Regions from separate parts of the Delftia sp. BGA-UO-ETr-SB1 genome, predicted to be linked through region 3. Evidence: predicted binding sites of a transcription regulator. Region 3 holds the regulator's gene; each other region holds the start of a gene.
The links. Region 3 encodes LexA, which represses DNA repair genes until DNA is damaged. Its sites were predicted from a motif close to ACTGTATNNNNATACAGT; they were not measured.
Positions count from the first base shown of each region.

Region 1: AC57B5_RS27875 (putative DNA modification/repair radical SAM protein) is a predicted target of LexA. The motif match lies at 3,295-3,312, and genes of this name have one in related genera.
Region 2: AC57B5_RS22790 (VRR-NUC domain-containing protein) is a predicted target of LexA. The motif match lies at 4,059-4,076, and genes of this name have one in related genera.

Region 1 is NZ_JCAQOW010000006.1:2,022,201-2,029,624, reverse strand. Features, by position in the region: gene AC57B5_RS27885 (DUF5691 domain-containing protein) at 1-1,392, opposite strand, end outside; gene AC57B5_RS27880 (SWIM zinc finger family protein) at 1,389-2,834, opposite strand; gene AC57B5_RS27875 (putative DNA modification/repair radical SAM protein) at 3,314-4,633, shown strand; gene AC57B5_RS27870 (TIGR03915 family putative DNA repair protein) at 4,649-5,488, shown strand; gene purL (phosphoribosylformylglycinamidine synthase) at 5,566-7,424, opposite strand, start outside.
Region 2 is NZ_JCAQOW010000006.1:876,163-883,586, forward strand. Features, by position in the region: gene AC57B5_RS22770 (porin) at 1-234, shown strand, start outside; gene AC57B5_RS22775 (Bug family tripartite tricarboxylate transporter substrate binding protein) at 271-1,236, shown strand; gene AC57B5_RS22780 (CocE/NonD family hydrolase) at 1,248-3,107, shown strand; gene AC57B5_RS22785 (SDR family NAD(P)-dependent oxidoreductase) at 3,190-4,002, shown strand; gene AC57B5_RS22790 (VRR-NUC domain-containing protein) at 4,112-5,788, shown strand; gene AC57B5_RS22795 (ATP-dependent DNA helicase) at 5,785-7,424, shown strand, end outside.
Region 3 is NZ_JCAQOW010000004.1:996,239-1,003,662, reverse strand. Features, by position in the region: gene kdsB (3-deoxy-manno-octulosonate cytidylyltransferase) at 1-678, shown strand, start outside; gene adk (adenylate kinase) at 943-1,599, shown strand; gene AC57B5_RS05055 (asparaginase) at 1,692-2,663, opposite strand; gene lexA (transcriptional repressor LexA) at 2,762-3,436, shown strand; gene AC57B5_RS05045 (hypothetical protein) at 3,599-4,021, shown strand; gene AC57B5_RS05040 (sigma-70 family RNA polymerase sigma factor) at 4,278-4,754, shown strand; gene AC57B5_RS05035 (FecR domain-containing protein) at 4,759-5,730, shown strand; gene AC57B5_RS05030 (P-loop nucleotide/nucleoside kinase family protein) at 5,778-6,335, opposite strand; gene crcB (fluoride efflux transporter CrcB) at 6,514-6,900, opposite strand; fluoride riboswitch at 6,982-7,045, opposite strand; gene AC57B5_RS05020 (hypothetical protein) at 7,159-7,362, shown strand.

The DNA of each region.
Region 1 (7,424 bases), on a different contig from region 3:
CTTGCCGCCCACGGCCACGTGCAGTGCCTCGGTCAGCCGCACAGACAACGCGGGCGAAAGCAGTTCGGCACCGCCCAGCGACTGGGACATGCCCTCGATGGCATCGATGAGCTTGTGCCGGTCGCGCTCGAACTGGGCAATCCAGCGGGACTCGCGTTCCTCGCGGGACAGCCGGGCCATGAGGGCGGGCAGGAGAGCGTCGTGGCGCATGTCGCGGCCCATGGTCTGGGCGGCATCGATCCATTCCACGTCCAGCTGGTACTGCAGGGCCTGCACCCAGCCCTGGCGCAGCGAGGACTTCCAGTCGCTGCGCCGGCTCCACTCCATCACTTCCAGGGGCGTCAGGCCCAGGGCGCGGGTCCAGAAGGACACGGGCGTGAGCTGCACCATCTGCTCCAGCAGCCAGGCCTTCTTGCCGCCACGGTGGTAGGCGTCGGGCTTGAGCGTGATGCCGTCGCGCTCCCATTCCTTGAGGCCTTCTTCGGGAGGCTCCACGATCCACTGGCCCTTGTCGTCCTGCTGCAGCATGGACTGCATCCAGCCCATGACGCGCTGGCTGTGCGCGCTGTCCGGCAGGCACGAGAGCATTTGCGCGGCGTTCTCGCGGATCTCCTTGCTGCGGTCGGACAGCAGTTTTTCGAGCAGCGGCTCATCGTCCATGCCCAGCCCCACGGCCAGGGCCTGGACCAGGGGCAGGCGCTCCTTGGCGCCCAGCTCCTTCAGGCTGCCTTCCAGCCGCGTGCGGGCCTTGGCGGCATCGGTTGCGCGCTCGCTGCGCAGCAGGGCCACGCGCTGCTCCACCGAGCCCTCCTGCCAGACCAGTTCGGGGTCGGCGGTTTCCTCCACGCCGCTGGCATAGCCCCATTGCGGGTTGAGCGTGCCCAGCCAGCGCCCGCGCTCGCCCAGCACGGGGGCCAGCCACTGGCGCAGCTCCACGGACTGGCGGCCCTGCTCCAGCGCAGGCACCAGCAGATCGTGGGGCAGGCGCTGGCCGGCCTGGTCCAGGGTACGCAGCATGGAGGCCTGCAGCTCGAACGGGCCGTCCTTGAGCACGTCGCCCATCAGGGTGTGCAGGCGCGCATCGGCAGGCGCAGTGCGCGACTCCGCAGGCGCTGCGGCCGGCACGGCCAGCGGTGCCGTCAGGCGCACCAGCGCGCCAGGCTGCCAGCCGGCCCGCTCGAACACGGCCGCCACGGCGCTGGCGCGCAGCAGTTGCTGGGCGGGCGAGTCACCGGCCACGTCAGTGCGGGGCTGCAGCGCGGCCTGCACGGCCTGCTGCGACCCGCTTGCGGACGGGTCCACGCCCGAAGCCAGCGCAGGCGGCACGGCCAGCCGGTCCGAGCCGACCATGGCCGATTGCTGCAGCGCAGCCCAAAGTTGTGCGTTGCTCATACCGGATCACCCTGGTTCTGCCAGATACATTGCTGGGCGGTTTCGCCTTCGCGGGCCTGCCAGGCGCTCAGCAGCCGCCAGCGGCCCACGGCCGGGCCGGGTTCCCATTCGCCAAACAGCTGCATGGGCGCACCGCCGCTGAGCGCCAGCAGGCGCCAGGCCTCGGCATCGTCAATCGCCACGGGAACGGGCTGCACTGGCACCGCCGTGCCAGGGGCGACCGGCGATGCATCCAGCGCTTGAGGCCAGGCCGCGAACCACTGGCCCTGGGCGGGCACCAGCCGCAGCCGGTCCTGGCACAGCGGCTGCGTGGCCTGCAGCGGGTTGGCAGCAATGCGCTGGCCCAGCAGTTGCAGGACGTCGCCCCCGGCCGAGGTGGCCAGCGGGCTGGCGCCATCGGCAGGCAGCGCAGGCCCGTTGCCATTGGCCGCAATGGCGCGCAGCGGCGCATGGCCCGGATAGAAATTCAGCGCGCAGCCGTAGCGATGGCCCGGCACCCAGGCCGATTCGAAGCCGCGCCCGCCCTGCGCATAGTCCAGCACCAGGGCCATGCGCCCCGTGCGCTGGCCCTGCAGCCAGACGCGCCGCTCCATGAGCCGGCCTTCGCGCTCGATCATGCGCAGGCCGGCCACCAGCCATTCGTCCTCGACCAGCTGGCCCCTGGCCTGCACCTCGGCCTTGTCCATGGGCCAGCCCAGCGCGGCCATCACGTCGGCCTTGACCTCGGGGCTGAGCGACTCGCGGCGGCGAACGGCGTCGATGATCAACTGCCAGTGGCCCAGCTGCACCAGCATGTCGCGCGGCCAGTCGCGGTGGCTGTCCACCAGATCCCGGCAGTCCTTGATGCGCGCCGCCATGCCGGTGGCCTGCGCATCGACCATGCGCGCGGCCATGTTGTTCCAGCGCTGGCGCATCTGCGTGTCGCTGGCCTGGTTGGCCAGGCCCGCACGCACCATGTCCTGCATCCACAGCGACAGTTCCTGCAGGCCGGCTTCGACCTTGTCCCAGCGCTTGTCCTCGCGCCTGGCCTGCTGTTTGGCCGCGACCTCGGGATCGGGTGGCGGCTCGGCCGCTGCGGCGGCAGCCTTGGCCTCTTTCTTCTCGGCCTTTTCCTGGCGGCTGTCCAGCCAGGTCTGCACCCAGGCGGGCGGATCAACGCCTTCGGGGACTTGCCCGCCGGCACGCATCAGCATCAGCGCAAGCCCGTGCTTGCAGGGGAATTTGCGGCTGGGGCAAGAGCATTTGAAGGAAGGCCCCGACAGGTCCACCTGGGTCTGGTAGGGCTTGCTGCCGCTGCCCTGGCATTCACCCCAGACCGCCACGTCATTGGCGCCCATGGCGGGCCATTTGGCGGGCGATTGCAGGCCCTTGGCGGCCTTGCTGGATGAGGCGTCCGGCGACAGCGCCAGCACTTCGCTCTCTGTTCCTAATACACGCGACACCGAAGCTCCCTCTCCAAGTGTTTGTCATCGCCGAGCGCATTGAATGAAACGGCACCGCCCGGCAAACCCGAAAGCCTATCAGCAATAGTTATCGGCAATTTGAAACAATTCACAACAACACCCAACCTCTCTCCCATGAATGGGAACCCCCCATGGCGTGCAGCCAGCTGCGCTATATCAGCGCGTGCATTGATGGCACCAAGCCATGCCAGTCTTCAGGCATTGCGAAAGACGCAGAAAACACGCATTCACCATTTCCTGCGATGCACATCGCCACCCATTGAAAGCAAGCACTCATTCCGCACCTGAAAACGGTTTCATTCCATTGCACTGGCAACCATTGCAATCCGCTGGCCATTGCGATAGCGCGACAGTGCGTTCGACCCGCAGCCAGGCAAGGCCGGACCAGACCCTGGCTGGGGGATGGGCTCTCAGAAAACCGGACGTGTCAGGCAAATATACTGTATATTTATACAGCCATGGAGCTGCAACGCAAACTTTTCATCCTCGCCGACGCCGCCAAGTACGACGCCAGCTGCGCCTCCAGCGGATCGCAGGGGCGCGACTCGCTGGACGGCAAGGGCATGGGCTCGGTCACCGGCATGGGCATCTGCCACAGCTATGCGCCCGACGGGCGCTGCATCTCGCTGCTCAAGATCCTGCTGACCAATGTCTGCATCTTCGACTGCCGCTACTGCATCAACCGCAAGAGCTCCAACGTGCAGCGCGCCCGCTTCACGGTGGCCGAGGTGGTGCAGCTGACGCTGGACTTCTACCGGCGCAACTGCATCGAGGGGCTGTTCCTGTCCAGCGGCATCATCCGTTCCAGCGACTACACCATGGAGCAACTGGTGGAAGTGGCGCGCCGCCTGCGCGAGGAGCATGACTTTCGCGGCTACATCCATCTGAAGACCATCCCGGATGCCGCCCCCGAATTGCTGGCCCAGGCAGGCCGCCATGCCGACCGCCTGAGCATCAATGTGGAACTGCCCACGGCCAGCGGCCTGGCGCAGTTCGCGCCTGAAAAGGATGGGCAGCGCATACGCCAGGCCATGCAGGGCGTGGACCGGCATGTGCAGGCCTGGCGCGCGGCCACGCGCGAGCAGCGCCAGGCGCAGTCCCTGCCCGGCGCGCCCGCACAGCGCGCCGCCGTGCCGCGCTTTGCGCCGGGCGGGCAGAGCACGCAGATGATCGTGGGCGCCGACCGCGCAACCGATGCCGACATCCTCGAATCCAGCCACACGCTGTATGCGGGCTACGGCCTGCGCCGCGTGTACTACTCGGCCTTCAGCCCCATTCCCGATGCCTCGCGCGATCTGCCGCCGCAGGCGCCACCCCTCATGCGCGAGCACCGGCTCTACCAGGCCGACTGGCTGATGCGCTTTTACGGCTACGGGGCGGGCGAGATCGCGGCGGCCAGCCGCCACGGCATGCTGGACCTGGAGATCGACCCCAAGCTGGCCTGGGCACTGGCCAACCGACAGCAGTTCCCCGTGGACCTCAACCGTGCGCCGCGCAGCCTGCTGCTGCGCGTGCCGGGCCTGGGCACGCAGACGGTGGACCGCCTGCTGGCGGCGCGCCGCGTGCGCAGGCTGCGGCTGGACGATCTGCTGCGGCTGCGCGCCCCCGTGCAAAAGGCCCTGCCCTTCGTGCTGATCGACGGCCACCGGCCCCTGCTGGGCGAGACCGACTCGGCCGCGCTGCGCACCCGGCTGATCGCTCAGTCGCAGGCCAGCCAGGCCCAGGCACGGCACAGCGGCATGCGCGTGCAAAGCGCGCTGCAGGCCAGCCTGTTCTAGCGCCTGGAGCACGCCATGCAAGCACAGGCTCTCACCATCGAACTCGACAGCCCCGACGACTGGCCCGGCTTTCGCGCAGCCTGCAGGGCGCTGCTGGCCCATGGCGCCGACCCCGCCCTGGTGCGCTGGCGGTGGCCCGACACGCGGGGTGGGCAGCAACTCGGCGCGGGGGTGGACCTGTTTTCCAGCGCGCCGGAGCAGGCCATGCCCGCCTCGGCACTCGCCGGGCTGGCCGGCCCCGGCGAGGCCGGGCTGTCCCTGTCGGACACCCAGATGTCCGCGCTGCGCCATGCCTGCATGCACCGCGCAGCGGGCCGCTTCGAGCTATGCCACCGATGGCTGGCGCGCATGCAGGCCCGGCCCGAACTGCGGCTGGATGCGCTGGATGCGGACTGGCGCGCCATCGAGGCCCTGGCCCGCCCCGTCTCGCGCGAGATCCACAAGATGCACGCCTTTGTGCGCTTTCGGACCACGCAGCGGCAGAACCAGCCCGATCTGCACATTGCCTGGTTCGAGCCCGAGCACCACATCGTGCGCGCGGCGGCGCCCTTCTTCTGCAAGCGCTTTGCTAACATGCACTGGGCCATCCTCACGCCACAATGCAGCGCGCACTGGGACGGCCATGCGCTGCGCCTGGCGCCCGGCGCGCGCCGCAGCGATGCCCCGCCAGCCGACGCGGGCGAGGCCCTGTGGCTGACCTACTACGCCAGCACCTTCAACCCGGCGCGCCTGAAGGAGCAGGCCATGCTGCGCGAGATGCCGCGCCGCTACTGGCACAACCTGCCCGAGACGGTGCTGATCTCCACCCTGGTCCAGCAGGCCCGCGCGCGCACGGCGCAGATGCTGGCGCCGTAGCGGCAGCCGCCAAAAAGAAACAGAAAAAGAAAAGGCCCCGAAGGGCCTTTGTCTGCTTTGCAGCGTCGCTCAGTGCATCAACCCAGCCACTTGCGGGCGTTGCGCCACACGCGCATCCAGGGGCTGAATTCCGACTTGTCGCCGTTGGTCCAGCTCATCTGCACGTTGCGGAACACGCGCTCGGGGTGGGGCATCATGGCCGTGAAGCGGCCATCGGCCGTGGTCACTGCCGTCAGGCCACCGGCCGATCCATTGGGATTGAACGGGTACTGCTCGGTGGCCTTGCCGTGGTTGTCCACATAGCGCATGGAGGCGATGGCCTTGTCCGCATTGCCGCGGAAGCGGAAGTTGGCAAAGCCTTCGCCGTGGGCCACGGCGATGGGCAGGCGGCTGCCGGCCATGCCCTGCAGGAACAGGCTGGGCGACTCCAGCACTTCCACCATGGACAGGCGCGCCTCGAAGCGGTTGCTCTGGTTCTGCGTGAAACGCGGCCAGTCCTGGGCACCGGGAATGATGTCGGCCAGCTCGGCAAACATCTGGCAGCCGTTGCACACGCCCAGGCCGAAGGTGTCGCTGCGGCCGAAGAACTGCTGGAACTGCGCGGACAGGCTGTCGTTGAAAGTGATGGAGCGCGCCCAGCCGATGCCGGCGCCCAGCGTGTCGCCGTAGCTGAAGCCGCCGCAGGCCACCACGCCGGCGAAGTCCTGCAGCTGCGCGCGGCCGCTTTGCAGGTCGGTCATGTGCACGTCCACCGCGTCGAAGCCGGCTTCGGTGAAGGCGTAGGCCATTTCCACATGGGAGTTCACGCCCTGCTCGCGCAGCACGGCCACGCGGGGGCGCGCGCCCAGGTTCAGGAAGGGTGCGGCGGGGTTCTCGGCCGGGTCGAACGTCAGGTGCAGGTGCATGCCGGGGTCGGCAGGCTCGCCGGCTGCGGCGTGCTCGCTGTCGGCGCAGGCCGGGTTGTCGCGCTGCTGGGCAATCTTCCAGCTGACGGCATCCCAGACCTGGTGCAGGTCGCTGAGCGAGGCGCCGAAGACGGACTTGGCATCGCGCCAGACCTGCAGCTCGCCCTTGCCCGCATCGACCTTGGACGAGACGGGGCGCGTCTTGCCGATGATGTGGCTGCAGGTGGACAGGCCATGCTCGCGCAGGGTCTGCAGCACGGCGGCGCGGTCGGCCGTGCGGATCTGCAGCACGGCGCCCAGCTCTTCGTTGAACAGTGCGCGCAGCGTCATGTCGTCGCGGCGGCCGCTGATCTGGGAGGCCCAGTTCTTGCCTTCGCCCGAGTCCATGCGGCTGTCGCTGATGCCGTCGCCTTCGGTGACCAGCATGTCCACGTTGATGGCCACGCCCACATGGCCGGCAAAGGCCATCTCGGCCACGGTGGCCAGCAGGCCGCCGTCGCCCTTGTCGTGGTAGGCCAGGATCTGGCCCTTGGCGCGCAGGTCGTTGACGGCATCGACCAGGGCGATCAGGTCCTTGGCGTCATCGAGGTCAGGCGTTTCATTGCCGGACTGGCCCAGCACCTGGCCCAGGATGGAGCCGCCCATGCGCATCTTGCCGCGGCCCAGGTCCACCAGCACCAGGGTGCTGTCGTCTTCCGAGGCGTCCAGCTGGGGCGTGAGCGTGCCGCGCACATCGTCGATGGAGGCGAAGCCCGTGATGATCAGGCTGACGGGCGAGGTCACCTTCTTGACCTGGCCGCCCTCGTTCCACTGGGTGCGCATGGACAGGCTGTCCTTGCCCACGGGGATCGAGATGTCCAGTTGCGGGCACAGCTCCATGCCCACGGCCTTGACGGTGGCGTAGAGCGCCGCGTCTTCGCCGGGCTCGCCGCAGGCCGCCATCCAGTTGGCCGACATCTTGACCTTGGACAGCTCGATGGGCGCGGCCAGCATGTTGGTGATGGCCTCGGCCACGGCCATGCGTCCCGACG
Region 2 (7,424 bases), on a different contig from region 3:
TGGATGCTTGGCACGCGGCTGCGCCATGGCGCGCACGCCGTGGTGCTCAACCTGATGCAGCGCGACGTGCAGACCTCGCTGACCGGCAAGCGCAGGCGCCAGCAGCTGGCCTATACCTATGCGCTGTCCAAGCGCACCGAACTGCAGGCCTTCGTGGACCACGACGGCGTGGACTCCAGCCGCCCCAACGTGGCCGTGCGCGCCATCGGCGCGGGCGTGCGCCATGACTTCTGACCGTCCTGCACACCCGCATCAAGAATGGAGATTCCCATGACCCACTTCCAACGCTTCCTGTCCATGGCTTTCCTGGCACTGGGCCTTGCGCCCTTGCCCGGCCATGCGGCCGAATTCCCGGAAAAGCCCGTGCGCATCGTCGTGCCGTTCCCCGCCGGTGCCGCGGCCGATGCCGCCATGCGCGTGGTGGCCCGCAAGATGTCCGAGCTGTGGCGCCAGCCCGTGGTCATCGACAACCGCCCCGGCGTGCATGGTTTCCAGCTGGTGTCCTCCGCGCCGGCCGATGGCTACACCCTGCTGCTGGGCGCGGGCTCGGGCATGGTGACGGCGCCCCTGCTGTCCAGCAAGCTGTCCTACAACCCCTCGCGCGACTTCGTGCCCGTGGGGCGTGTGCTGATCAACGTGCCCATCCTCACCACGCACCCCAGCCTCAATGTGAGCACCGTGCAGGAGCTGGTGGCGCTGGCGCGCAAGAACCCCGGTGCGCTGAACTACAGCTCCAGCGGCAACGGCACGCCAGGCCATCTGTCCATGGAAATGTTCCAGGCCGCCACGGGCACGCGCATGCTGCAGATCCCCTACAAGGGCGGCGCGCCCGCCGTCAACGAACTGGTGGGCGGCCATGTGCAGCTGGGCATCAATGCCGTGCCCAGCGTGGTGCTGCAGATCAAGGCCGGCAAGCTCACGCCGCTGGCCGTGGCCAGCGCCACGCGCTCGCGTGCGCTGCCGCAGGTGCCCACCATGGCCGAGGCGGGCGTCAAGGACTTCGAATACGACATCTGGTATGCGCTGTTCGCGCCCACCGGCACGCCGCCTGCGGTGGTGGCCAAGGTCAATGCCGCGCTGGTGCGCTCGCTGCAGGACCGTGAAGTGGCCAAGTCTCTGGAGGCACAGGGCGCCGAGCCCGCGCCCACCACGCTCCAGGAGCTGGCGCGCTTCATGCAGGAAGACACGGCGCGCTGGGCCAAGCTGGTCAAGGAACGCAACCTCAAGCTCGACTGAGCGCCAGCAGAATGAGCAACACATCAATCACCCGCCTGGGCGGCGTGGTCCGCCATAGCCTCGTCGTGCCCATGCGCGACGGCGTGCGCCTGGCCACCGACCTGTATCTGCCCGAGAGCCTCGGCCCCTACCATCCCGGCCCGCTGCCCGTGCTGCTGGAGCGCACGCCCTACGGCAAGAACGAGGAAACGCGCCGCGAGCGCAGCGCGGCCAACCCCCTTCCCATGCGCCGGGGCGAGGTGGCGGCCCGCTTTGCGCGCGAAGGCTATGCCGTGGTCGTGCAGGACTGCCGGGGCCGCTTCGGCTCCGAAGGCCAGTTCACCAAATACCTGGGCGAGGCCCACGATGGCGCCGACACCCTGCAATGGATCATGGTGCAGCCCTGGTGCAACGGCAGCGTGGGTACCTACGGCCTGTCCTACGCCGCGCACACGCAGACTGCGCTGGCCACGCAGAGGCCGCCGGGCCTCAAGGCCATGTTCCTGGAATGCGGCGGCTTTGCGAATGCCTACCGGGGCGGCATACGCCACGGCGGTGCCTTCGAGCTGAAGCAGGCCGTCTGGGCCCTTCGCAATGCGCGCAGCGGCAGCAACCACTTGGAGCCCGCAGCGCGCCAGGCGCTGGAGCAGGCCGACATCGGCCAGTGGTGCCTGCGCCTGCCCTGGTCGCGCGGCGACTCGCCGCTGCAGTGGGCGCCCGAGTACGAGGACTACCTGTTCAGCCAGTGGGAGCGCGGCAGCTTTGACGACTACTGGCGCCAGCCCGAGCTGTACGCTGCCGGCCACTACGGCGCCTTCGACGGCCTGGCCGTGATGCTGATGTGCGGCTGGTGGGACCCGTATGCGCAGACCACCACGGACAACTACCTGGGCCTGTCGCGCGGCAATGGCCGGGTCCGCATGGTGCTGGGCCCCTGGACCCATGGCGAGCGCAGCGTCCCGCATGCGGGCGATGTGGATTTCGGGCCCGATGCCGTGCTCGACGGCGCGCTGGCCGACGACTACGTGGCCATGCGCCTGGCCTGGTTCGACCACTGGCTCAAGGGCCGGCCCATGCCCGCGCGCCAGCAAGCCGCCGTGCGCTACTTCCGCATGGGCGGCGGATCGGGCGCGCGCACGGCCCAGGGCCGGCTGGACCACGGCGGGGCCTGGCGCAGCGCCGACCACTGGCCCGTGCCCGGCACGCAGCCCACGGCCTGGCACCTGCACGCCGACGGCAGGCTGGCCCGCGAGCCCGCGCCGCAGCCGGGCGTGCGCAGCTACCGCTTTGACCCGGCCTGCCCCGTGCCCACCCTGGGCGGCTCCACCACCTCGGGTGAGCCGCTGATGTTCGCAGGCGCCTACGACCAGGTCACGCACGAGAGCACCTTCGCCGCCCGCCCGCCCTACGGCCCGCTGTCCGAGCGCGGCGACGTGCTGGTGTTCCAGACCGAGCCGCTGCAGCAAGACCTGGAGGTCACGGGCACCATCACCATCGAGCTGCAGGTGTCCTCGTCCGCGCCCGACACGGACTTCACCGCCAAGCTCATCGACCAGTACCCGCCCAGCGCCGACCATCCGCAGGGCTATGCGATGAACATCACCGACGGCATCCTGCGCTGCCGCTACCGCAACTCATGGGAGCAGCCCGAGCTGATGACGCCCGGCGAGGTGGTGGCCATCACCATCGAGCCCATGCCCACCTCCAACCTGTTCCGCAAGGGCCACCGCATCCGCCTGGACATCTCCAGCAGCAACTTCCCGCGCTTCGACGTGAACCCCAACACCGGCGCGCCCGAGGGCAGTGCGGGGCCCAGGCAGGTGGCGGTCAACAGCCTGCATCTGGGCGGCTGCCATGCCTCGCGCATCGTGCTGCCGGTGGTGGCGGTCTAGGCGGGGAACACGCGGGTTTGGCTGCCTGGCATGTTTCGCAATTTGGTTGTACCATGCAACCAAATTGCGAAGGAACATCGCCATGGACATGCAGCAGCGTCAGTTGGAACTGGCCGGCCCCCTGCCGGCCCTTGTACCATCTGGGCGGCTCCGGGGGCGTGTCTGCCTGGTGGTGGGCGCCACCAGCGGCATAGGCCGGGCCACCGCCCTGCGCATGGCCGAGGAGGGCGCCGCCGCCGTGGTGGTCACGGGGCGCCGCCGTGAGCTGGGCCTGGAGCTGGAGCAGGAAATCCGGCAGCGAGGGGCAGACGGCCTTTTTCTGGCCTGCGATGCAACGCGGCAGGAGGACATGGCGGCGGTGGTGGAGCAGGCCGTGGCGCGCTTCGGGCGGCTGGACGCGGCCTTCAACAATGCGGGCTTCCAGGAGCGCCGTGCCGCGCTGGCCGAGCAGGATGACGCGGTCTTCTCCCAGGTCTTCGACACGAATGTGCGTGCGGTCTTCCACGCCATGCGCCATGAACTGGCGGCCATGCTGGCCACGGGCGGCGGCACCATCGTGAACAACACCAGCGTCAGCGGCATACGCAATCCCAATCCGGGCCTGTCGCTGTACGGGGCCTCCAAGGCTGCGGCCCTGTCGCTGACCCGCGCCGCCGCCATGGAGTACGCGCCGCGCGGCATCCGCATCAATGCCGTTGCCCCTGGCCGCGTGGTCACGGACATGATGCTGGGCTCGGGCATTGCCGACATGCATGCCGTGGCGGCGGGCCTGCCGCTGCGGCGCATGGGCCATCCGCAGGAGGTGGCCACGGCCGTCGTCTGGCTGATGTCGGACGAGGCGGCCTTTGTGGTCGGGCACTGCCTGGCGACCGATGGCGGCTTCCTGGCCGGATGAGCCTGCCCGGGGCAAGTCCGTTGCGCGAAGTGAGCACTACCGGGTTTGATATGATGACTGTATAAAGATACAGTTTTCGAGCGGCCTGGCTGCCCGATCTGCCAGGCCCATGCTCCCTCCCCACCGCTTCTACTACCTGCACAACTTCCAGCGCGCGCTGGACTGGATTGGCCAGCGTTACGGCGATCTGCTGGACGCGCCCGAGCAGGCATTCCTCACCCGTTTCACGCAGCTGCCCCAGCCCTCGCAGGCGCTGATGGTGCGTTTGCTGATGCGGCGCGGGCCGTGGTTTCGGGCCGGCAAGCTGGTGTACGAAGAGATTCCCGGCATTGCCGAGGCAGCCGCGCCCCTGCTGGAGCTGGGCTGGCTGGACGCGGACCACCCCATCGCGCTGGAGGAGCTGTTTGCGCTGCACACCAAGCCCGAGCTGCTGCAGCTGTTCGCAGGCGCACCCGTTCATTCAGGCCTGCGCAAGGCCGAGCTTTTGCAGGCCCTGCAGCCCCTGCATGAGGCGCCCAGGCCCTATGCGCAGTGGCAGCCCCAGGGCGTCGGAGCCGGCGAAGCCGCCTGGCGCGTGATGGTGGGTGCGCTGTGCGAGCGCTTTCGGCTGATGTTCTTCGGCAATCTCTACCAGGACTGGTCGGAATTCGTGCTGGCCGACCTGGGCGTGTTCCGCTACGAGGCCGTGGCCTTCGATGCGGCCTCGCGTGCCTTCCAGTCGCGCGACGATGTCGATGGCTACCTGGCCCTGCAGGCCTGCCGCGCGGCGCTGGATGAGGGCGTGGAGATCGATGCGCTGCTGCAGCAGGTCGCCGGCTGCGCCAGCGGCAATGCCTGGCTGGAGCAGCGCCGCGCCAAGGTGCTGCTGCGCATAGGCCAGGCCTGCGAGCGCATGCAGGACTGGGAGCGTGCCGAGCAGGCCTATGCGCAAAGCCGCTACCCCGGCGCCCGCCACCGGCGCATGCGCGTGTACGAGCGCATGGAGCGCTTTGCCGATGCCATGGCGCTGGCCCAGGCCGCCCAGGCCCAGCCCGAGAGCGACGAGGAGCTGCAGCGCGTGGCGCGCATGCTGCCGCGCCTGCGCCGCAGCCTGGGGCAGGGCGCGCGCGGGCGTGCGGCGGCGCTGGCGCCCGTGGTGGCGCAGATGCGCATGGACGTGGAGCTGGAGCTGCCGGCGCGGCCCGCATCGGTCGAATACGTACTGCGCGACCACTGGCACAGCGACGCCGCGCCGGTGTTCTATGTGGAGAACGCGCTCATCAACTCGCTGTTCGGCCTGCTGTGCTGGCCGGCCATCTTCGCGCCGCTGCCGGGCGCTTTCTTCCACCCGTTCCAGAGCGGCCCGGCCGACCTGTCCGCACCCGACTTCGTGCAGCGCCGCGCAGCCTTGTTTGAGGAATGCCTGGCGCATCTGGACGATGGCAGCTGGCGCGAGGTCATCGTGCAGCGCCATGCCGACAAGCAGGGCCTGCAGTCGCCCTTCGTGTTCTGGGGCACGCTGAGCGCGCCGCTGCTGGCGCTGGCGCTGGACTGCATTCCGGCCGCCCACCTCAAGCTGTTCTTTGCGCGGCTGCTGCGCGACGTGCAGGCCAACCGCACGGGCTTTCCCGATCTGGTGCGTTTCTGGCCGGCCGAGCGCCGTTACGAACTGGTCGAGGCCAAGGCCCCCGGCGACAAGCTGCAGGACAACCAGATCCGCTGGCTGCAGTACTGTGCCGAGCACGGCATTCCCGTGCGCGTGTGCCATGTGCAGTGGCGCGGCCAGCCGCTGGGAGAGGCCGCGTGAGCTACACCGTGGCCGTGCGCGCGCTGTGCGAGTTCACGGCACGCGCGGGCGACCTGGACCTGCGCTTCACGCCCGCGCCCAGCGCGCTGGAGGGCATGGCCGGCCACAGCCTGGTGCAGTCGCGCAGGGGCAAGGACTACGAGACCGAGATCAGCCTGGCCGGTGAGTACGGCGACCTGCGCGTGCGCGGCCGTGCCGACGGCTTCGACGCCCAGGCTGGCCAGCTCGAGGAAATCAAGACCTACCGGGGCCAGATCGAGGGCGTGCGCGCCCACCACCGCGCCCTGCACTGGGCCCAGGCGCGCATCTACGCCCATCTGCTGTGCCAGGCGCGCAGCCTGCAGCGGCTGCGCGTGGCGCTGGTGTATTTCAACGTGGGCAACTCGGAGGAAACCGTGCTGGTGCAGGAGGAAGACGCGGCCACGCTGCGCGCCTTCTTCGAGCAGCAATGCGCGCTGTTCCTGGACTGGGCGCGCAGCGAGGCCGCCCACCGCGCGGCGCGCGAGGCGGCGCTGGCCGCGCTGCGCTTTCCCATGCAGGGCTTTCGCGCGGGCCAGCGCGAGCTGGCCGTGTCCGTCTACCGCGTGGCGCGCGCGCAGCAGGGCGGCCAATGCCTGATGGCGCAGGCGCCCACGGGCATCGGCAAGACGCTGGGCACCATCTTCCCCATGCTCAAGGCCATGCCCGACCAGGGCCTGGACCGGCTGTTCTTCCTCACGGCCAAGGGCACGGGCCATGGCCTGGCGCTGCAGGCGCTGGCCAGCGTGAACCGGCAGATCGCCGAGCAGCACCAGCCACCGCCGCAGGAACCGGCTGCGCCACAACCTCCGCCCTCGCCACCCGCGCCACCCGCAAGGCTGCGCGTGCTCGCCATCCTGGCGCGCGACAAGGCCTGCGAGCATCCCGACAAGGCCTGCCACGGCGACTCCTGCCCGCTGGCGCGCGGCTTCTTCGACCGGCTGCCCGCCGCGCGAGCCGCCGCGCTGCAGCAGGCGCCCTGGGACCCGCCTGCCGTGCGTGCCGTGGCGCTGGCGCACGACATCTGCCCCTACTACCTGGCCCAGGAACTGGTGCGCTGGAGCGACGTGGTCGTGGCCGACTACCACTACTTCTACGACAGCGCCGCCATGCTGTACGCGCTCACCCAGGCCCAGCAATGGAAGGTGGGTGTGCTGGTGGACGAGGCCCACAACCTGCTCGAGCGCGCGCGCCGCATGTACACGGCCGAGCTGTCGCAGTTCGCCCTGGCGGCCGCCCGCAAGTCGGCCACCGGTGCCGTGCGCAAGGCGCTGGACCGGCTCAGCCGCAGCTGGAGCGCGCTGAACAGGGAGCAGACCGCCAGCTACCAGGCCCATGAGGAAGTGCCCGCAGGCCTGCTGGGCACCGTGCAGCGCGCCGTGGCCGCCATCGCCGACGCCAATGCCGACAGCCCCATGCTGCCCGGCGACCCGGTGCTGGATTTCTACTGGGAGGCGCTGCAGTTCATGGCGCTGGCCGAGCAGTTCGGCGGCCATGCGCTGTTCGATGTCCACCTGCTGCCCGGGCGCCCAGGTCTCCGTCGCGCGCCGGCCTCCACGCTGTGCATACGCTGCGTGGTGCCCGCGCCCCACCTGGCGGCACGCCATGCGGCGGCCCA
Region 3 (7,424 bases):
CGTGCCGGCCTCAGCGGCGCCACGCGCTGCGTGGTCGCGGCCGATGACGAAAGCATCGTCGCCGCCTGCGCCGCGCACGGCGTTGCAGCCGTGCTCACCCGCAGCGACCACGCCAGCGGCAGCGACCGCCTGGCCGAGGCCTGCGAACTGCTGGGCCTGGATGGCGACGACATCGTCGTCAACGTCCAGGGCGACGAACCGTTGATCGCTCCCGACCTCATCGATGCCGTGGCCGCCCTGCTGCCGCAGCAGCCCTCGGCCAGCATGGGCACGGCGGCACATGCCATCGACAGCCTGGCCGACTTCACCAATCCGAACGTGGTCAAGGTCGTCTGCGATGCCCAGGGCATGGCCCACTATTTCAGCCGCGCCCCCATCCCCTTTGCGCGTGAACATGCAGGCCAGGCATGGTGGGAGGCGGCATCTGCAGCGGCAGCGCCGGGCCACCCCGGCTTCGCACCACTGCGCCACATTGGCATCTACAGCTACCGTGCCGGTTTCCTGCGCAGCTTCCCGCAGCTTTCTCCCGCCCCTACCGAGGTGCTGGAGGCGCTGGAACAGTTGCGTGCGCTGTGGCACGGCCACCGCATCGCCGTCCACCTCACGCCCCATGCACCAGGCCCCGGCGTGGACACCCCCGAAGACCTGGAACGGGTGCGCGCCCGGTTGTCCGCCTGAATCCGATCCCGCATACACCAATACAGATGCGCCAATGGCGATGCCCGGCATCGCCATTCACAACACAACTGCACATGCGGTTTTGTCGGACAGCAAAACGCAGTTTTTGGAGATTGCACAGGCGACAGTTTTGCCCTCTGCGTGTAAGCCAGTGTTAGCCCTGTGCGTGCTATCCTTGCCCGCGACAAAAATATGACGCATGGACTGTCCGCCCCGGTGGGCCGATCCGGCAGACAAGAATTTCTACTCTCCTCAAGGACTTCCATGAAACTGATTTTGTTGGGCGCACCCGGCGCCGGCAAAGGCACGCAAGCCGCTTTCATCTGCCAGAAGTACGGCATCCCCCAGATTTCCACCGGTGACATGCTGCGTGCCGCCGTCAAGGCCGGAACGCCCCTGGGCCAGCAGGCCAAGGCCGTGATGGACGCCGGCCAACTGGTCAGCGACGACCTGATCATCAATCTGGTCAAGGAACGCATCGCCCAGGCCGATTGCGCCAACGGCTTCCTGTTTGATGGATTTCCCCGCACCATTCCCCAGGCAGACGCCATGAAGGCCGCTGGCGTGAAGCTGGACTACGTGCTGGAGATCGACGTGCCCTTCGACGCCATCATCGAGCGCATGAGCGGCCGCCGTTCCCACCCCGCCTCGGGCCGCACCTACCACGTCAAGTTCAATCCGCCCAAGGTCGAAGGCCAGGACGACGTGACCGGCGAGCCGCTGGTGCAGCGCGAAGACGACAAGGAAGAAACCGTCAAGAAGCGCCTGAACGTCTACAGCAGCCAGACCCGCCCCCTGGTGGACTACTACCGCGCATGGGCCGAAAAGGAAGCCGCAGCGGCCCCCAAGTACCGTGCCATCAGCGGCCTGGGCTCGGTCGAGGACATCACCCAACGCGCACTGGCTGCACTGGCTGAGTGATGCAGGCCATGTGCCGCAACGAAAAAAGCACCCGGCGGGTGCTTTTTTGTTGACCGCCGGCAACCGAAGAAATACCGGCGTCGCCGCCCGGCTCAATCGCGCGGCTGCGCTGCCAGCGCCAGCATCATCGCAATCCGGGCCTTTGCCACAGGCAGCTGCGCCAGATCGGCCTCTGCCGGGTTGGTCCCAAGGCCGGAGGCCACGGGCAGGCCTTCGGCACAGCGCGTGCCCCGCCAGATCCAGACACCCTTGTCGCGGGCACGCTGCAAGGCCGCTTCCATGCCTTCGTGAACCGTCGCATTGCCCGTGCCAGCCACGACGATGCCACGCACGCCTGCCGCCACCAGCGCATCTACACCGCTGGCACGCGCCAAGGCGCCGCTGAACACCACCTCGACCCAGGGCAGCTCATCCAGCGCCAGCAGACCTGATGACGTGAGCGCAGGCACCACGGCCCGCACGGACGGCGCATCGGGCACCAGCCAGCGCACACGCCCTTCCTCCACCAACGCCTGCGGCCCGCCTTCCACGGAGCGCATTGCCTGCAGCCGGTAGGGATGGACCTTCTGCACCTGGGCTGCCGCATGCACCTCGCCGCCTGCCACCACCCATACGCCGCTGCGCCCGCCGCTGGCAGCCACGGTCACGGCATCGCGCAGATTCTGCGGGCCGTCTGCTAACAGGGCCGTGGCCGGGCGCATGGCGCAGGTCAACACGATGGGTTTGGTGGCCGGCAGCAGGCTGTGCAGCAGCCAGGCCGTCTCTTCCAGCGTGTCCGTTCCATGCGTGATCACCACGGCACGTGTGTCCGCATCCTCCAGTGCCTGCATGCAGGCGCGCAGCAACGCGCGCCACACGGGCCAGTCTATATCCTTGCTGTCCACCTGCGCGATCTGCTGCGTCTGCACGGGTCCCAGCGCCTGCTGCTCCAGGTCCGGCACGGCCTCCAGCAGCGACTGCACCGTGATCTGCCCGGCCTTGTACCCCACGCCCTGCGACTGCGAATCCGCCCGGCCGGCGATGGTCCCGCCCGTGCCCAGAATCACCAACTTTGACTGCCCCACTTGCACCTCTTGGAAAACTGGTTAAAAATACAGATACTGTATAAATCATCAGATGGCCTCCCAGCCTGCCATCTGCCCTCAAGGACCGGACGCACGCCATGCTCGACCATCCCAAGCTCACCGCCCGCCAGCAACAGATCCTGGACCTGATCCAGGCCGCCATCTCCCGCACGGGCGCGCCTCCCACCCGCGCGGAAATCGCCAACACGCTGGGCTTCAAGTCCGCCAACGCTGCCGAGGAACACCTGCAGGCCCTGGCCCGCAAAGGCGTGATCGAACTGGTCAGCGGCACCTCGCGCGGCATTCGCCTGCGTACCGACACCGTGCGCAACATCAATGCCGCGCGCGGCACCAGCTTCGGACTGCCGCTGTCGGCCCTGGCACCGCTGATGCTGCCCCTGGTGGGCCGCGTTGCGGCGGGCTCACCCATTCTCGCGCAGGAACACATCGACCAAACCTATTCCGTCGAGCCCAGCCTGTTCCAGACGCGCCCCGACTATCTGCTGCGCGTGCGCGGCATGTCCATGCGCGACGCGGGCATCATGGACGGCGACCTGCTGGCCGTGCAGTCCGCACACGAAGCCCGCAACGGCCAGATCGTCGTGGCGCGCCTGGGTGACGAAGTCACCGTCAAGCGCCTGCGCCGCACCACGCAGGGCGTGGAACTTCTGCCGGAAAACCCCGATTACCCGGTGATTCGCGTCGCCCCCGAAGAGGCCTTTGCCATTGAAGGCCTGGCCGTGGGGCTGATCCGCAACAGCATGTCCATGTAAGCCGGACTGGCGGCCCTTCTCCGGCCGCCTCACCCCATTTCACGCACCGCCCAGGTGGTAGGCGCGAAGCCTTGGAGCTTCGCCCTGGGCGGAGCTTTGCCCGCAAACCGCAATCCTGCCTGTGTCCATGCCTCTTTGAAACACGCCAACAGGAGTCGTCACATGGGATTCGCTCTGCCAACACTGTCTTCTTTTTCCTTCCTGCGCCTGGCACATGGCATCCGCCTGACTGCGACCGCCATGGAGTCGGCCATGCCTCTTGCACAAGCCCCTGCGTGCCAGCCATTACCTGCCGCAGCACCCGAGCCCGCCAACGTGATCTCTTTCAGCAAGGCACGCCGGCGCAGCCAGCAGCGCCGCGGCAAGGCCGCACGCGCTGCAGACCATGGAGATGCCCAGCTGATCCTGCCATTGCTGCCGACGCAGCCCACCCTGCAATCCGCGCCTGAGCAGCCTTCAGGCCTGCGCATCATCCAGCGGTCGCCGCAGGAGCAGCCGGAATGCCTGTTCATCTCCGGGCGAATGGCGGATGTCTGCGCTGCGCTGGAGCGCATGGAGGCACACGGCGGATCAGCGTCCAACTGAGGCCCGATGCAAGGTGTGCGACACACCTTGCACGACACAAACCTGGGCGGCGCGGACCGCGTGCCGCACGAGGAATCGGCCTGCGCAAATCTGGTGCAGGCTGGCGGCCACCACTGCCCTGTAGCGCACATGCAACAAGTGGATGCCCTCTTTGCGGGAGGGGCGCCGGCCTGAAAGATAATTGATAAGCATTCTTATTATCTTTTGCAGCAGCGATTGCCACTGCGCGCCCGCCTCCTCCGCCCCAGCCTTCTCCGTGCACAGCCTCTACCAGAACCACCATCCCTGGCTGGAAAGCCTGCTGCGCAAACGCCTGGGCAACCGTGACGATGCCGCCGACCTGGCCCAGGACACCTTTGTGCGCCTGCTGCGCTCGCCCCTGCCGCAGCAGGACATCCGCGAACCCAGGCGCTACCTGGCCACCATCGCCCGGGGCCTGGTCGCCGACCTGTTTCGCCGCCGCACGCTGGAGCAGTCCTATCTGGACTATCTGGCCCAGTTGCCGCAATCGCTGGCGCCTTCGCCCGAAGAGCAGGCCATCGTCCAGCAGACCCTGCTGGATGTGGACCGCATGCTCCAGGGCCTTCCCCCCAAGGTTCGCGAAGCCTTCGTGCTGGCCCAGTTCGAGGAACTGAGCTACCCAGAGATCGCCCAGCGCCTGGGTGTATCGCTGCGCACCGTCAGCAACTACCTGACCCGGGCGATGGAGCATTGCTGCCTGGTCCTGGCATAGCCACATGGGCGAGAGACATCTGGAAGGCAACGACCGCCGCGCCTTGCATGAGGCCGCCGCCTGGCACGTGAAACTGCGCGGCGCCTCCGCCACAGCGGGCCTGCAACAGGACTGGCAAAAATGGCATGAGGCCGATCCCGCCCACCAGCGCGCCTGGCTGCGCGTGCAATCCGTCACCGTGCAGCTGTCGCATCTGCCCGCACCACTGGCGCGCCAGGCGCTGGGCCGTCGCGCCTCGCCCACCCGCCGCTCCGTGGTGCGTGGCGTGGCGCTGGGCCTGGGCAGCGGCGCCACGGCCTGGATGGCCTGGAAAGGCGCACCACTGGAAAGCTGGCAGGCCGGCCAGCGCACAGCCACAGGCGAGCGCCGGAATCTGACGCTGCCCGACGGCTCCCTGGTGGCCCTGGATACGGCCACCGCCTTGGACACCGTTTTCGACGAACGCCAGCGCCTGCTGCGCCTGCACCGTGGCCGCATCCTCGTCGCCACCGAGCCCGACGCGCTGGGCCGCCCCTTCAGCGTGCAGACCCCGCAAGGCCACGTACTGGCCCTGGGCACGCGCTTCACGGTCCATCTTGCGGACGATGGCCTGTGCCATGTCACCGTGCAGGAAAAGGCCGTGCGCCTGCAGCCTCTGGACAGCGATGCGCCCTCCGCGCAATTGCAGGCCGGACAGCAGGCCGCCTTCTCGTCCAGCGCCACCCAGCCGCCCACATCCGCAGACCCCTTTGCAGCCAGCTGGCATGAAGGCGGCCTGGTCGCGCTGGACATGCCGTTGGGCCAGCTGATTGACGCCCTTGCCCGCTACCGGCCCGGCTACCTGGGCTGCTCGGCCGAGGTCGCCGGGATGCTTGTCTCGGGCGCCTTTCCCGTGGATGACACGGATCGCGCCCTGGCCGCGCTCGTCAGCCGCTTTCCTCTGCAATTGCGCACGCGCACCCGCTATTGGGTGGAGGTGCAAGCGCGATCAAGCTGAGATGATGGGATGAGGCCGTGGCGAAGTCTCTCGTCCAGGCCGGCACTTCAGAGCGGCGCATACGGGTGATGCACCACGTCGAAGCCCTCCTCGTCGGAGGGCGCGACAAAGTAGCTCGTGATCAGGTCGAATTGCTCATCGCTGGCCTGAAACGGATGCTCGCCTGCCGCATTGCGCACACGCAAGCGCTGCTTGCAGACCTCGTCAGGCACATCCAGAAAATGCAGGCGGTGCGCGGCGCCCACTTTCTCGAACACGCTGCGCGCCCAGCCCCGCCCCTCCAGGGTATTGGCCGGAAAGTCCAGCACCACCGACACGCCAGCGTCCAGCAGTGCCTGTACATGCGCCCCCATCAACCCCTTGAGCCGCGTGCTGCAACGCACGTAATCGGCCACCGACTGCATCTCGCCGGGGTACAGGCCGGCCAGCCAGGAATCCTCGCTGACCAACACCGTTCCGGGCCCGGCCGCCAATTGCCGCGCCAGCGTTGACTTGCCCGAGCCGATCTTGCCGCAGACCATGTGCAGCGTGGCAAGCCGCGCGTTGGCGGCAAGGGCATCGGCATATTCTGCGCAACGGGGCCGGGACTGTTCGGAAACCTGCATATTCATCTCCTGAAAGGCTTGAGAAAACCCCGGAGACGGAATGAAAAAACCCGCCTCCTCTGGGCGGGTTGCATGGCGCTGAAGGCCGCTGGCTAACCCACCATCCAATGGATGGTGCGAATAATCTGCGTTGCGTTCAGGCGGGCCATGGCACACAGCATAGCGCAATCACGGTGTCTCAATGGGCCACCATGCGCACCAGCCCCAACCCCGCAAACAGCGCAGCCACGCCCAACACCAGCGAGCCCAGCGCATACAGCACGGAGGCCAGCCAGTCGCCACGCTCATACAGCATGCCGACCTCCAGCGCGTACGTCGAAAACGTGGTGAAGCCACCCAGAATGCCCGTGGTGATGAACAACCGCGCACTCTGCGGCAGCGATGTCTTGAGCGCAAACCACTCCACCACCACCCCCATCACGAAGGCACCCAGCACATTGATCGCCAACGTACCCAGTGGATACGCACTGCCCACCAGCCGCAGCGCGAGCAAGTTCGTGCCATGCCGGAGCGCAGACCCCAGGCCGCCTCCAACGAACACCAGAATGAAACCGTAGAACCCCATGACCGTCCTTTCATCGAATAACCGGGACGGGCGTGCCGGGCAGGATCAAGACATGGCCCCGCCACCGGCAGGACCCATCCCACCAAGGCAGGAGCCATCAGCCCTTCGCAGGGCGGTTTCGGGAAGCTCCATTCCCATCGTGCAGCGAGTGCTGGCTGCGGGGGCGAGTTTACTCTGGACCTGGCAAGCGGCAGAGGTGTGAGATTGCGTTGCAGGCGCTGGCCGTACCCTCCAAATGACCAGCGGCACAATGCAACAATGAAATTCATCGTGCTCCTGATCATTGCAGCGGCCTTGCTGTACGGCACAGCAAGGCTTTCCAACATTCACATCGGTGAGCGCGCCGCAGGCGGCCATGACGGCACATCGACTCCGGTACAAGAACGTTTCAGGCAAGCCGAGAAGGAGGCTCAGAAGACCGCTGAAGCAGCCCGCCGCGCTGCCCTGCGGGACGCCGAGTGAAGCGGGCCATTCGAACCAAGACGAAAGTTGCCAGGCATGCGGGTCAAAGGACTATTCTTCGT